DNA from 3 places in the Paenibacillus sp. FSL P4-0081 genome. Region 3 is predicted to be linked to each of the others. Evidence: riboswitches for the same ligand, from Rfam matches in the RefSeq annotation. Region 3 holds a riboswitch; each other region holds the start of a gene.
What was found. Region 3 has a riboswitch for cyclic di-GMP ahead of P40081_RS22910 (thiamine pyrophosphate-binding protein). Riboswitches for the same ligand answer to the same signal wherever they lie in the genome.
Positions count from the first base shown of each region.

Region 1 (5,127 bases), 2.8 Mb from region 3:
TAACAGCCGCAGCATCAGCCGCAGTGTCGTTGATTTCCCGCAGCCGCTCGGTCCGAGAATGGAGATGAATTCATTGCGGTATACGTCAAGACTGACATTATCAAGCACAGGCACATTGCCGAAGGAAAGAGAGCAATTGCGCAAGGAGAGCATCGTGTCCCGGGTACCGGGATTCTTCACAGGGGCGGAATCCATCTGTTCTTTCATCGCTGTTGTCATACCGGTTCCCTCCTTAATTCAAGTACTCATTGGTGAACAATGAGCCAATGTCCTGCTGCTTTTTCACAAAGTCCAGATCGATAAGATTCTGCTGCAGCGTCTCCCACGCCGCCTCATCCATCGAGCCGAGCGGAAGCTTCTCCGGCTCCAGCAGCGGAATGCTGGCCTTCATCATGCTGATTTCATGCGCAAGATCAAGCTTTTCTCCGTATTTCAGGCCGAATTCTGCCGCTTCCTCAGGATGCTCCATCGCATAATCCCAGCCCTTCATGGAGGCCTGTACGAAACTCCGGACCATTTCCGGATCCTTCTCAATCACGGACTCCGTGGTAAACAGGGTGTCGGCATAGAAATTGATGCCATAGTCGTTCGGGTCGATAATATTGACTTCCTTGCCCTGCTCCTGCACAGCCAGCACCTCATTAATTACATATCCGGGCCATGCCTTGACCTGGCCGGTCAATAAGGGGCTGAGATCATATTTGATCGGCATCTCTTCGATTTGCGAGGTTTCGATGCCCGCGCTTTTCTCCATAGCACGGAAGGTCAGCTCTTCATTGCCGCCGAGCTTGATGCCCACCTTTTGGCCGACAAGATCTTCCATTGTGGTGATACCGGATTCTTTAAGCGTGAACATTACGAACGGGGTTTTGCGGTATATCGCAGATAACGCCTTAACCGGTACGCCTTTTTCTCTGGCAATAATGATCTGGTCAGCACCGGTTACCCCGAACTCCTCACTGCCCGAAGCGACCATCTGTACCGCCGGAAAATCCGAGCCTCCCGGCCGAATCTCCACATCCAGCCCCGCTTCCTTATAGAAGCCCTTTTCAACTGCGGTATAGAACCCGGCAAACTGCGCCTGATGAATCCACTTCAACCTCAGAACAACCTTCTTAAGCTCACCGGAGCCTTCCGCCCCCTGTCCCTCAGCCTTGCCGGTATCCGAATTGTTGCCGCAGGCTGTAATGAGCAGCATTAGTGAAGTGAGCAGGATAAGCGCTTTGGTTCTGGACTTGTTCCACATGGTGATTCCCCCGTTATGATGTTATTTGGAATACTGGTCATTCGTAATTCGTATTTAGAATTGCTCCAGCGCCTTCAGCACCGCTTGCGAATCACTCACACTGCCGAAGACACCGCCCTGCATTTTGACCATATTGAGCGCTGCCAGGTGATTGGCATAATCCGTAGCACCCGTGCAATCCTCCAGGATCAGACATTCATAACCGCGGTCATTGGCTTCGCGCATCGTCGTGTGTACACAGACATCCGTCGTGATTCCGGTCAGAATCAGATGGGTAATCCCTTTATTCTTCAATATTAAATCCAGGTCCGTAGCATAAAAGCTGCCTTTACCCGGCTTGTCAATAATGTGCTCTCCCGGTATAGGTGCCAGTTCATCAATGATCTGCCAGCCGCGCTCGCCCCGTACGAGAATCCGTCCCGCCGGTCCTTCCGAGCCGATCTCAGCACCGGTCTGTCTGCTCCGCCACCGTTTATTCGCCGGCAGATCGGACAGATCCGGCTTATGGCCTTCCCGGGTATGGATAACGGTGAATCCGTTAATTTCCCGGATGCGTGCCAGCAGCCGCCCAATCGGCTGAATCGCTCTGGATGTTAATGAGAGGTCGTAGCCCATTCGCTCCACGTAACCGCCTTTGCCGCAAAAATCCGTCTGCATATCGATAATCATCAGTGCCGTCTTCGCCGGATCAAGGACGCCGTCATAGGGCCAGGTGTAAGGTGCTGCTGTAATCTGCATGGTTCATGCTCCCCTTCCAGAATTCAATGCATGTATTTAATGTTATGTTTATTAACATTAATTTTATATTTCCTGCTGTTTGTTAGATTATATTACAACAAATTTGCAATGTCTTCGTTTTTATTACGAAATAATGCGCTAATTGTTTGTGTTATTCTACATATATAACATAAACATTACATATAAACCCCGGATTAACCCTATTCATATATTAAAAAAAGCCGCCCAACGCAGGCAGCCTCAGCAGCAGTCCGTTCTCCAGCTCAAAGATCCGGCTGTTCTTGCAGAGCAGACTCCTCCCATAAGCTGTAAGCGCTGGGAAACCAGTTTTTCAAGCAATATAGAGCTGCACATTTCAAGATTATTAATAAATTGGCAGAATACAGTTGAAAAATAGCTCCTTAAGTACTAGAATTAAGCTTGTTTGCAGAAGTTCCTGCAGCGCAGGAACCAGTTATGACCTTTTTTGTCGATTACAGTCGATTGAAATCGCCTCATGCTGAGTGTATATCATTGATCTATTTCTAAAGGCAAACTTCCTGAAAGGGTAGGACGCAAAGCAATGGGCCTAAGAATGCTGAGAATCCGCGTTTATGGTCGCCAGGCTGCCAATAGAGACCACGTAAGCCATCAGTCACCGGGAGATCCCCCAGGCTTTATGATGCTCTTTTCTGTACGAATGCCATTGATTATACGAAAAAGCGAGGTTAAGATAATGCCGCAGCAATTCATCGAACCAACCCGATATGATTTCGTGGAATCCTTGATGCTTGAACGGACCGGATTCCTGGATTCTTTCTCTGTGGAGGGCCGGACTTCCGGCGGGATGAATGGAGATAAGGATGGAATTATCCTTGTGCAGAATAATCAGATCTTCATTACTCCCCCGCTCTCTGGCGGCAAGCCCGCCCGGATCTCCGCTGTTCATCCTGTAGTGCTGAAGATCAACTGGAAGACCGTTACAGAGCCTACTGAGGTAACCTCAGCGGATCATATTACCTGGGAAATTTGCGAGAAGCCACAGTATCAGATTACGGTTTCACCTGACAAGCTCAAAGTGCATTTCACCTTGTACCGTGCAGAGAAGTACGCCTGGAATCTGGTCAATTGCCCGGCTTCCTTCGAAGCCGCAGTCCGGGCTGAGCCTAACCGGGCGATGCTGCTGTCCACGCTCACCATAGAACAGATTCTTTCTTCGCTGGATAACCGCTCCATTCTGCGGAATCTGAATATCCCGGCCCTATACGCCGAACTGAACAACCCTACATATCTCCCTGTCTGTATCGCAGAAGGGAGAGCCCCGCTGCCCGGCAAGAAATCAAGGCTGCAGCTATCCCTCCCGGAGCATACGCTCACAGGCAATGGAATGCTCCGGGAGGGACGAACTGCGGAAGCTGCAGATTCCTTAGATTATCTGCGGTTTCCGGGAGCCCCCTTCGCCAGAGAGGGAGAGGTATTCGCCCGCAAGCTGCCGCCCGAAGAGGGAATTCCCGGATTCGACGTAGAAGGAGGCATCTTGCCTCCACCTCCACCGCAGGATATTTATTTCGCAGCCGGAGACAATGCACGGCTGCTTCCAAACGGGGAGATCGCGGCTCTGCGTACGGGCAGACCCCGCATCTGCGGAGACTCCGGCAGCGTCACAACCTGCGATTTCCCGGACCTATGCCTCATCACCAAGGAAATGGCGGCAACAGCCCGTGAGATTATGTTTGCAGGTGACATCGTCGTACCCTCAGATATTGAAGGCCCTATGTGTATTGAGGCGTTAGGGAATGTGTATATCTACGGCAACGTCTGCCAATCTACAATTACGGCTACAGGCAGTATCTATATAAGCGGTCAAGTAACCGGCTGCAGCCTGCACACCGGACTTGCCGGGGTACACCAGCACCGCCTGCACCGCTTCTCCAGTCTTCTGCTGACTGAAGTTGGCGGACTGCGGGAAGCCGCCCGGCTGCTGGCCAAGAATGTAGAATCCCGCCAGCAATCCGTGAAATACGGTCTGGTGGTTATGCTGCTGCTGGAGGATAAGTACAGCCATATAGAGTGCCTGATTAGCGATCTTAAATCCGCACTGCTGTGCATGGAAGGGGCCCCCCAGCCCGGTACGGATCAGCTCAAGCAGATGCTGGAGGTTTTTACCCATCCGGGGCAGTTCACCGAGTTTATCACTGACAGTGTTCTGAACAGCTTCTCCCGGCTGCTGCGTAATCTGTGTGAAGACATTGAACTGCTCCAGGAGGAGCATGTCTTCATTAATATCGCCCGTTCCCATAACAGTATCCTGGAGTCCGGCGGAGAACTGATCCTGCGGGACGCGGACGCAGAAACGGTCTAAGCCTGCTGTAATGTAACCCCTGACAAACATAAACGGCTGCCCCTCTTCTGAGGGAGCAGCCGTTTGTTTATTCCTTACCCAGACCGGGTACCGGGGTCTGCAGGACACTCCCGGCATTCCGGCCCAGCCTGACATTCACCAGAATAATGCTGCTCACAATCAGCAGCATACCGATGACCAGATTCAACGTAATCTGTTCATGCAATAAGACTACACTGGAGCCGATGGAAATCAGCGGAATCAGAAAGGTGAACGAGCCTACCTTGCCGGCCTCTCCTTCATTGATCAGCTTGAAGTATACCAACCAGCCCAGCGCAATCACGAAGACCGCGATGAACAATGTATTTATTATAAAAGTACTACTCCAGCTAATATCCGCCCAGCTCTCCGAAGCTGAGCCTGCCGCCAGCAGGATTACCCCGCCGATCATGATCTGCATCGCGGTCATCCACAGCATATCTACTCTGGCTGCATTGCGTTTGGTATAGACCGTAGCCAGCGCCCAGCTGAGTGCACTGGCCAAGGCCAGCAGTACGCCTATAGGCGAGATACTTCCGGTTAATCCCCCAAGGCTTAACGAGGCTACCCCGAGGAAGCCGATTACGAGGCCGGCGATCTTAAGCCCGTACATCCGCTCGCCCAGCCAGATCCAGGCAAAGATTCCGAGCAGCACCGGCTGCAGGAATACAATGGCCGAGAATAATCCGGACGGCACATACTGCAGGCCAATCGTCTGGAAGCCATAGTAGAAGACGATACTGAGGAATGCTGACACCAGATAGACGGGCCAGAGCTGGCGCAA
Region 1 is NZ_CP009280.1:8,083,624-8,088,750, forward strand. Features, by position in the region: gene P40081_RS34450 (ABC transporter ATP-binding protein) at 1-219, opposite strand, end outside; gene P40081_RS34455 (ABC transporter substrate-binding protein) at 233-1,246, opposite strand; gene biuH (biuret amidohydrolase) at 1,301-1,984, opposite strand; cyclic di-GMP riboswitch class I at 2,504-2,597, shown strand; gene P40081_RS34465 (flagellar assembly protein A) at 2,700-4,325, shown strand; gene P40081_RS34470 (DMT family transporter) at 4,393-5,127, opposite strand, start outside.
Region 1: linked by a shared signal. The riboswitch ahead of P40081_RS34465 (flagellar assembly protein A) and the one ahead of P40081_RS22910 (thiamine pyrophosphate-binding protein) in region 3 are both predicted to bind cyclic di-GMP.

Region 2 (5,127 bases), 3.6 Mb from region 3:
GATATGACCCGTTTTCAAAAAGGCGATGTGATTACTTTCATGAATTCCGATAACCTCCTGATTACACACCGTGTGGTCGATGCTTCAATAAACAGTGCCATAGGTGAAGCCAGCTATACCACCAAAGGGGACAATAACGATGCAGCCGATACCTCAGCGGTCAGCTCAACAAATGTGGTAGGCCAATATACCGGCGTCACCGTCCCTTATGTAGGATATGCCATGAATTTTGCGGTCTCCAAAGCCGGAAGCGTAATGCTGATGATTATCCCCGGGCTGCTCCTGCTCCTCTACGCACTGTATTCCTCCTGGAAAGCCGTAGCGGCACTGGAGAAGAAGAATGCAGGGCCAGCGGTGACCGGCGGACCGGATACCCTTCCAGACATTGTGCAATAAACCGATTGTCCTCTCCCGTTTACGAAACGCGGAGCAACAATAAATTTTCCCCGAAGACAGGTAAAGACAAAAAAAGAACGATGAGAGAGGGATGAACAAATGAACGTTAAAAAAACATTAGGTCTCGGCGTTGTATCGGCAGCACTCGGATTAACCCTGGTCGGCGGAGGAACCTTCGCTTACTTCAGCAGTACCTCCACCACTGCAGCTTCTTTTAACAACGGAACTTTATTACTTAATTCGGACCCCTCCGTTATTGTCAATCTCAGCAATCTTAAACCGGGGGATACGATCCTAAGAGATTTTAAATTGAAAAATGACGGAACGCTCAATATTCCCAAAGTTGTTCTGCGTACCTCATCTGTCATTACAGATGCCCAGGGAGATAACGGCGCCCATAATCTCAAAGACGATATTATTGTGACGTTCCTAGTTAACAAGGATAAGGTAACATCACCTGTTCTGGTCGTTTCACTGGCCGAACTTGAGCAGCAAAGTCCGGATCTTGTAGCCAAGGGAATTCTCGGCGGAATCTTTGGTGTAGAGAATGGGGGCATCAAAGCAGGCACCTCAGATAAACTGAGCGTACAGTTTGCCTTCAAGGAAACCTTCCAGCCGCAAAACTACTATCAAGGCGATACACTGGCCCTGACCCTGAACTTCGAAGCCAACCAGGAAAAAGGCGCCCTCAAATAATCTATCTGTATATGCATTCCTGATCACCGATCTTAAAAAAACATAATATACTCGAGGAGGAAATTAATTATGGGTATCAAAAAAACATTGGGTCTTGGCGTAGCATCGGCAGCACTGGGATTGTCTTTAATCGGAGGGGGCACCTTCGCTTACTTCAGCTCCACAGCAACCAGCACGGCAACCTTCGCGGCAGGCACGCTGAAGCTCGGCTCTTCCTTTAATACACCTGTTGCCCTGACCAATCTGAAACCGGGTGATTACACCGTACGCACGTTCACCTTGTCCAATGACGGCACCCTGGATATCAAACTCCTAACGCTGGCCACCAGCTACACTGTAACTGATGCGAAGGGCGATAATGCCGGCCAGGATCTTGGAGATCACTTCAAAATCAAACTTCTCGACAGCTCTTATACCAGCGGTCCGCTTGCCGGCCATGTGCTGTCCGAGATCTCCCTGAAGGACCTGAAGAACACTTCCAGCTATGATCTCGTAACGGCGGGTGTACTGCCGGGAGGCATCGCCGCTACCCAAACCAAAACCTTCAAGATTGCTTTCGAATTCGTTGACAATACCCAGGATCAGAATATCTTCCAGGGTGACGGCTTGGCGCTGAACTGGACATTCAATGCTACGCAAGGTTTGGGAGAAGCCAAATAAGGCTATTAAATTATATACACAAAACGGCATATCCTCCCTCATCCGGGCTGGATATGCCGTTTTGTCTCTCCCCGCCAGCTTCTGGCAGGAACAAGGGTTTTTGTCCGTTTTGCGAATTTTTGTTATACTGATAACAAAAAGTACGGAGGGCGTTGTAATCGTGTCAGATAATATGGGAAGCCGCATCCATAGGCTCCGGCTGGAGAAGGGTTATTCTTTATCCGAGCTTGCGGATAAGGCTGACGTGGCGAAATCATACTTAAGTAATGTCGAACGGAATATCCAATCCAACCCCTCCATTCAATTTATCGAAAAAATTGCCGATGCACTCCAAGTATCCATTCACGTATTACTGTATGGCGGAATTGCAGAAACTGCAGAGCCGGTTCTCGATGGAGAATGGTTCAGGCTGGTTCAGGATGCGATGGCCTCTGGTATAAGCAAACGTGAATTCAAGGAGTTTCTCGATTATCAGAAATGGCGGCTGGAGCAGAAGGATAACTGAAATACCCCACAAAGTGAGGCAGCAGCCTCGATGATTACCCAGGTACTTTGCGGGGACCCCGAAACAACATGTAAATTCCAACAGAAGAGGGCACAGCGGTGTACTCCGCTGTGCCCTCTTCTGTATGTATCCGTACAATGCTGAATGCCCTACATCGCCTGGAGTGCTTTTTCAGTAAAAAAACGCCGAATCTCGTCTGCCTGGATGCCAGCCTGCTTAGCAGACATTAGCAAATGCACCCATTCTAAATCCAGATCAACTACCTGCAGTTCGTCATTCCCCTGGTTGGACTTATCCAAGAAATCTCCTCCTAGAATTTTCGCGTCCCCAGGCAGTCCGGCCATCATAGTATTTCTACTTTAGATCCGAGACTTTGTGCCCCTGTCTTTCGGCAGGTTTACCCTTTACTGGACCCTTTACATGAAAGGATCTGAAAAGAATCGATGAAACCGTTCTCCGCAATAACATTATACAAGATCTTACATGAAAAGTGTGTCGTTTTCTGGAATTTTTTTATGTTAAATCGTGAAGACCCTTAGCTAAAATTGCCAATAGCTTGTATAAATAATTCCAATTCATCTTCAATCGGTCCAAATTAGTTTAAATATACTAAATAGATATTAATCCCGTAACACAATATAGAAACAATTACCCATTTCTATGATTTACAACCACCTAAATCCCTTAATTTTTTATTAATTTTAACGATATTTTATTTTTCCGGCTTCACTCGGGAAATTTATGATTGTTCCGTATGAATCCCCTGCTGAATCATACCGTTTTGCGAACGGATTGCACGAAAGTATGAATTGATTACCCTGCCGGAAAGTAGCACAATAAGATGAGAATGAAACCGCAAACATCGCAGCTCCGCTAAGCGGTGTTCCTAATATACCGCATGTGGAGTTTATCCGTTAGGAGGACCTACTCATGGCCGTCAAAGAGCCCTATAACGAATCTGTCTGGAGCAAGTATTACGGTCCCAATCTGGGCTACATTCAGGAGAAATACGAGCAGTTTGTCAAGGACCCCACTTCCGTAGAGCATCATTACCGCGACCTCTTCACAGTATCCGGCCCGCCTCCCCTGGCTCCGGATGCCGTCAAGACGCCTCCCCCCGCCATCTCAGGAGATACAGAGTGGCTCAGGAAAGCCGTTAAAGCTTCCAAGCTAATGGCTAACATCCGAATATACGGCCATATGGCTGCCGATATCGATCCGCTGGAGCGGAGCACCAACCCGATGGCGAAATGGCTGGAGATCGAGACCTATGAGCTGACGCGCGAAGATCTGAATGCCCTGCCGGCTTCATTGATCTGGGAGAATGCCCCTGAGGGCGTGCATACCGCTATGGATGCCGTTCACAGAATGCGCCAGGCCTACACACAGACCATTGCCTATGAATTCGGGCATGTGCATGACGAGCGTGAGCTGCGCTGGCTCAACAGCCAGGCGGAATCCACAACGTCGCCTGCTCCACTGAACCATGCGGAACGCAAAGAGCTGCTGAAACGCCTGATTCAGGTAGAGCAGTTCGAGACCTTCCTGCATAAGACCTTCGTCGGCCAGAAGCGCTTCAGCCTGGAGGGCAATGATGCCCTCGTGCCTATGCTGGATGAAATTGTCCGCGCTGCCGCACATGACGGCGCAGAGCATATCCTGATGGGTATGGCCCACCGCGGAAGACTTAATGTGCTTGCCCACATTCTGGGCAAACCTTATGATATTATTTTCTCGGAATTCCATCATTCGCCGAACAAGGAGCTCTTCCCGTCCGAAGGCTCCATGGGTGTCACCTATGGCTGGAGCGGGGATGTGAAATACCATCTAGGCGCCGACCGCGCCGTCCGCGAAGGCGAAACTGTGCGTACCCGCATCACGCTTGCGAACAACCCGAGCCATCTCGAGTTCGTGAATCCGGTCGTTGAAGGCTTCACGCGTGCAGCCCAGGAGGAACGGGGCACCCCAGGCCTGCCTAAGCTGAATACGGACAAAGCCATGGCCGTGCTTATGCATGGCGATGCCGCCTTCCCTGGTGAAGGCATTGTTGCGGAAACACTTAATATCGGCAAATTGCAAGGTTATCAGAATGGCGGCACTGTGCATATTATCGTCAATAACCGGATCGGCTTCACCACCGAAAGTGAAGATTCCCGCTCCACGCATTACGCCAGTGATCTGGCGAAGGGCTATGAGATCCCGGTAGTGCATGTCAATGCCGACGACCCCGAAGCCTGTATTGCTGCCGTCCGTATGGCCAGCGCTTACCGCCATTTGTTCAAGAAGGATTTCCTGATTGATCTGATCGGGTACCGCCGGCACGGCCATAATGAGATGGATGATCCGGAAACCACCCAGCCGGTGGTTTATGGCAAGGTCCGCAACCACCCTACCGTCTACCGCATTTATGCGGAACGCCTGCAGCGCGAGAAGGTCGTTACAGCCGATGAGGTGAAGAACATGATTGCCGAGGCCGAGAGTGTGCTGCAGCAGGCCTTCGAGCAGATGAAGGAAGGGAAACAGAAGAACGCCGAATCCAAGACTTCGGTCGTCCTGGATACGGGAACACCGGTGCACCGCCCTACAGCGGTTCCGCTGGCCAGCCTCCAGGAGATTAACCGTGAGCTGCTGAGCGTACCGGCCGGCTTCACAGTCTATCCGAAGCTGGAGCGGATTCTGCAGCGGCGCAAGGATGCGCTGAATGACGGTGAACGGGTAGACTGGGCGCTGGCCGAAACCCTGGCCTTCGCTACCATTCTGAAGGACGGCACGCCGATCCGCCTCAGCGGACAGGATTCACAGCGCGGCACCTTCGCTCACCGCCACCTTGTCCTGCATGACAGTGAGAGCGGGGAGCTCTTCTCCCCTCT
Region 2 is NZ_CP009280.1:503,812-508,938, reverse strand. Features, by position in the region: gene sipW (signal peptidase I SipW) at 1-396, shown strand, start outside; gene P40081_RS02250 (TasA family protein) at 496-1,092, shown strand; gene P40081_RS02245 (TasA family protein) at 1,162-1,752, shown strand; gene P40081_RS02240 (helix-turn-helix domain-containing protein) at 1,925-2,257, shown strand; gene P40081_RS37185 (anti-repressor SinI family protein) at 2,407-2,556, opposite strand; cyclic di-GMP riboswitch class I at 2,585-2,669, opposite strand; gene P40081_RS02235 (2-oxoglutarate dehydrogenase E1 component) at 3,188-5,127, shown strand, end outside.
Region 2: linked by a shared signal. The riboswitch ahead of P40081_RS37185 (anti-repressor SinI family protein) and the one ahead of P40081_RS22910 (thiamine pyrophosphate-binding protein) in region 3 are both predicted to bind cyclic di-GMP.

Region 3 (5,127 bases):
CCTTAATGCGAATCCCTGCCATAGTAAACCTCCTAAAAGTTTTGTAGCCCGTAAGCATACACTTAGTTTCGTGAGCGAATCTTGCGTTTCAAACCGCTAACAATGGTTTAAAAATAAGTTAACCTAAGCTTGTACCGTAAACGTGATTTCCAGGTTTTCGAGTCCAGCTTTGCGGCCCAGTCGCGCCAGCTGCATTTTGAGAATAGGGTTATTCTCAAGGGTAAGGCTCACTTTTTGGAAGCCGTCTGCCTTGAACATAATGAAGCAGCCTTCGAGCAACGGCACAACATCAGGAGCGGTTACATTCAGCTTGCGGCAATCGATATCCAGTGCATATTCGGACGGGTTGATCGGATTGATGGTCTGCTGATAGGCTTGTATCGATTTAAGACCGTCCTCGTTCGAGAAGGTTCCTTCCAGCTCGATGTTAATTAGTTTCTTCGCAGTGTCCGTCTTCAAAATAAATTGTCCCATGTTCATCTCTCCCGTAATTTTAATTGCATGACTATTCAGAGTGATCTGATAATTCATCATGTTGATATCCCGAAAAACTACGTTCCTGCGACTAAATTCGACAACATGAACTTGGTTTTGGGATATTTTGCCTTCATTATAACCAGAACTTTCTTGAATGCGCAACACAAAAGTCGAATGATGTAATATTATGTTGTTAATTAACGAATATCTTCCAGCGTCTCCAGCAGAACATTGAATGCCGAGATCACTCTGGGTGCGCCGATACAAGGTGTCAGATGAAGCAGGATACCTTTGATTTGATCAACGGTCATCCCCACGCGGAGAGCCATAACATAGTGAACACCCAACTGTTCAAATTGTCCCATGGTGATCAAAGAAGAGATGACAGCAATTTCTTTCCAGTCTGAACCGATGGTCGTCCGCTGAAAAATATCACCGTATGCATTGCCCATGATATACTCGGCTAATTCGGGAAAATGCTCTTTAATAGGAGCTAGGGCTTTGGCACCATAGTCCCCGGAAAGATTGGTGAAATGGTCCAGTCCGCTGTCTACGTTCATATTCACTTGTTTGCCTCCTGATAGTAAGTTAGAGAATCTGTAAGATACAGCCTAGTTGAGATCCAGTGTACGGTGGGCCGTAGGAGGCATTTCGTCACGGTCGGTCAACAGCTCAATAACGGCTACGCGGTTAAGTTCAACTGCTTGGCTGATTGCAAAGGCAAACTCCTCTTGCGTCTCTGCGCGGAAGCCGGTGGCTCCCAGGGACTCAGCAAACTTCACTGCATCCATAGGGACTTCAAAGATGGTTCCATCGATACGTCCGGTTGTTTTTTCCATTCCTTTAAGGGCCATATCCAGCTGCATATTGTTCACAACGATGAAAATAACCGGGATATTCTTGCAAACTGCTGTGTTAATTTCAGTTCCGAGCATCATGAAACAGCCGTCACCGGTAATGCAGAAGACCGTCTCTTCCGGCGCAGCCGCCTTGGCACCGATGGCCATGCCGATTGAATTCCCCATGCAGGCGAAATAGGCATCAAATACAAAGCTCCCCGGTTTCTTCACGTTGAACCATTTGACCGCATTGAAGCCGTGGCTGCCGTCATCAACAAACACGCTGCTGTTATATGGAATCAAATCGCTCATCGTGCTCATTACCGAAGCCAGCGAGAGCTTGGACAGCACAGGCAGCTCTTCAGTATAGTGATTGGAGATCTCTATTTCACGTCTGGTTATGGTGGACGGATCAATCTTGCCGAGGTACAGCTCCAGGTTGTCACGTAAATCGCCGCCGACGGAGATGGTATCGGAAGTCAGTATTTTACCGACAAAGGTTGGATCGACATCAAACTGGATCAGCTGATCCGGATGATTCTCCCTCTTAAGATTGCATATGGTCATATCGCTCAGACGCGAACCAAGCACGATAAACAGATCACTGTTGTTCAACATCTCATCCCCATGCGTACATCCGCCAACGCCCACAGGACCGTGATAGAGCGGGTGATCCGCAGCAATGGCTCCTTTACCGCCGGGGGAGGTTACTACCGGTATGTTGAAGGTCTCGGCCAACTGTACCAGTTCCTTGTGCGCACCGGAGCGGTTAACCCCTTTACCGGCAATGATCAGAGGCCTGCTGGAAGCATTGATCGCTGAAATGACCCGTTCGTAGTTGGCGTAGCTGACGAGCCTTTCCCGCTGCGGAAGGACAATCCGGCATTCTTCAAGGCGCTCGGTCTGAACATCAAACGGAATACATAAATGAACAGGTCCTTTCTTGTCACCAAGGGCGATAGACAGGGCATGATTGAAAATCGTACTGAAATGGTCGCCGCGTTCTACCAGCTTGCTGAAAAGAGTGGCCGGTCTGAACATGTCCGCCAAATCGGCGAGATAGGATGTGGAATCCTGACACTGGGGAATCCCCAGCTCTTTAATAGACTGATGACCGGTAATGAAGAGCACCGGGAGATTGTTGGCTTTGGCGTGTGCTGCTGCGGTTAGCAGGTTCGTTCCGCCTGGACCGGAGGTGCCGAAGGCAACCCCGAGACTGCCTGTTTTCAGTGCATAGCCGCCTGCTGCGAAGCCGGAGCTGGACTCATGCCGGCCGGGAATAAACTCAATGCCATAGTCAACAAGTTTGAGAGCTATAGGACAAATGGACTTGCCAATAATACCAAAAGAATGTGTTACCCCAAGATCGCGTAATGCTTCCGCCATATAATCTGCAACTGTCTTCAGAACATCCACCCCACAAGTTGTTTTTTGATTGTATGCTAGCAATAGAAAACCTGTACTCGAAATAGGAGCACAGGCCTGTTGCACGAATCACCATAACTGAACGCGGATTCCCGGACGTTCATAGTTTTTCAGCAACCTGGCTGTCATGATCTCACCGGATAAGTGAGACTGTAGATCCATGGCTTTGCGTCATTCCCTTTCGGTGAATTTTGCCTCATATGTTGTTATCAATACAGCGAAGGATAATTTTCCTTTACAATATATTCCTCGCTCGCCTTTTGTCAATAAGCCGTTTGCAGCAAAACGCGAAATTTGGCGAATATTCAGATGTAATAGGAGATGAAATATTAGATATTCAAACTTTTGAAAATGGATGCGTCTGGAAGACCAAAGTCTTATAATGCAAATGCAGAAAAAGAGCAGAATTTAATCTGCATAAGCCATAAGCCTCATAACGTCGTAGGAACCTCCTGAAACTATGCAGATGTATTAGAATTATAGGCTGGGAAAACCTAGAAATAGGTCTTAAGAAATAGGTGATTAAAATTTAAAATAATGTTAGTTTATTAGTAATAAAGAATTAGCAGTAAAGAAGTGCAAAGGTGTTATTTTAGGGTTATGCACTATTTTAACACTTTGTGAATATTACATTACAATCTGCTTTTTCCATGCCAAAAAGAGACCCTTCCCGCATACTGCTCTGCGGAAATGGTCTCTTGGGGCTGCTGCTAGAATTTGAAAATATGGATTGTTTTTTGCAGCTGGAAGACAGATTGTGTCATCTTCTCGGTCTCTTCCGCTACGGACTGCAGGGCATGAATTTGTTCGTTCATCGCCGCAGATACCTCCTCGGTACCTGCTGCCGTCTCCTGGGTAATGGCCGAGATATTCTCGATCGCCCCGGAGATCTTGAGCGCACTCTCCAGCATCAGATCACTCTCTGCGGAGAAGGAGGAGATCTGCTCGGTTATGTATTGCACGCTATGTACGATCTGCGCGAAAATATGTGCTGTCTCCGTTATCATCTCGTTCTGCACCTGAACAACCTCTTCATTAATAGCGATGTTATCGATAGCCTGCTTGATATCGGCCTCGATGCTGCGTACCAGCCCGAACACTTCCTTGGTGGAGGCGGTTGATTCTTCGGCAAGCTTGCGGACCTCCTGTGCTACAACTGCGAAACCGCGTCCGTGCTCACCTGCACGTGCAGCTTCAATTGAGGCGTTAAGCGACAAAAGATTGGTTTGTTCGGCAATTTCCGTGATGGTCTTGGTGATCATGGTAATGCCGCGGGCATTCTGTGAGAGCGCTTCGATCGTATCTGCTACTTTTTGTGTAGCCTGGATATTCTTCCGCATGCCTTCGGCTTGAGTGTCCACGGACTGGCGTCCCTTTTCAACCAGCTCCAGTGTATGGGCGGAGCGTTTATTCATTTCCTTGGTAGAGTTTGTATAATTGGAGACTTTGGTTTCGATATCTTTGATCGATTCCGTCATATCGGCAATATCCACCGAGATTTCATTCGCACCCAGGGCAAGTTCGTTGGAAGAGGAGGCTACCTGTGCCATTACAATCTTCAGGTTCTGGTTCTTGTCCTCAATACCCCGGCTGGCATCCATAACCTGGCGGGTAAGCTGCGAAGCGTCGGTTAGGATCTTCTTCAATTTATCGATCATAGTGTTGAAGGAGCGGCTGATGTCGCCCATTGATCCGTTCTCGTCTGCACGGCTGGTGAAGTCGCCTTTGGCGATTGTATGCGTCACATTGGAGATATCCTCAAATGAAGATGTAAGCGTTCTCTCAATGAAGCGCGCAAGCGGGTAGGTCAGTGCAGCCAATACCGCAATCAGAATAATACCGATAATCACCTTTCCCATTGCAATGAGCGTAATTAACACAGGGACAGCGAATAAAGCGGCAACCAGGTAACATCCGGCAACGATTCTTTGTTTTAAAGGCAGCTTGTTCATCCAGTCCATAGACTATAGTTCCCCCTAGAAATAAATATTGTGCATTGTAATATTATAGGGGATTAAAGCGTAATCGGTCTATTGTAAGAACTGACATAAAACTTTTTCCCGGGCTGCTCCAAAAGAGTACGTTTACACATTGTCTTCATATAATGCAGCCCCTTCCCGCAGAGTGGCCGCAACATTGTCTGCAAGCTCCGCCGGAGCGGTAACTCTAATGCCCGGGCTTAGGGATAAGATGATCCGGCAGGCAGACTCCGGCGTATTAAATTCGGCTTCGACGGAGTGCCAGCCGGGTGAAGGTGAAGGCTCCTGGAATAGTACGGAAACATAACGTTCTTGTTGGAGAACCTTCATTATATTGTCCTTCACCAGCAGCCTGGCAGGGTAGCGGGGCAATGCAGATTTGAATGCCATGGTAGAAGCTTCCCAGT
Region 3 is NZ_CP009280.1:5,322,930-5,328,056, reverse strand. Features, by position in the region: gene P40081_RS22925 (3-oxoacyl-[acyl-carrier-protein] synthase III C-terminal domain-containing protein) at 1-22, opposite strand, end outside; gene P40081_RS22920 (hypothetical protein) at 124-474, opposite strand; gene P40081_RS22915 (carboxymuconolactone decarboxylase family protein) at 675-1,037, opposite strand; gene P40081_RS22910 (thiamine pyrophosphate-binding protein) at 1,089-2,732, opposite strand; cyclic di-GMP riboswitch class I at 2,851-2,947, opposite strand; gene P40081_RS22905 (methyl-accepting chemotaxis protein) at 3,452-4,702, opposite strand; gene P40081_RS22900 (helix-turn-helix transcriptional regulator) at 4,826-5,127, opposite strand, start outside.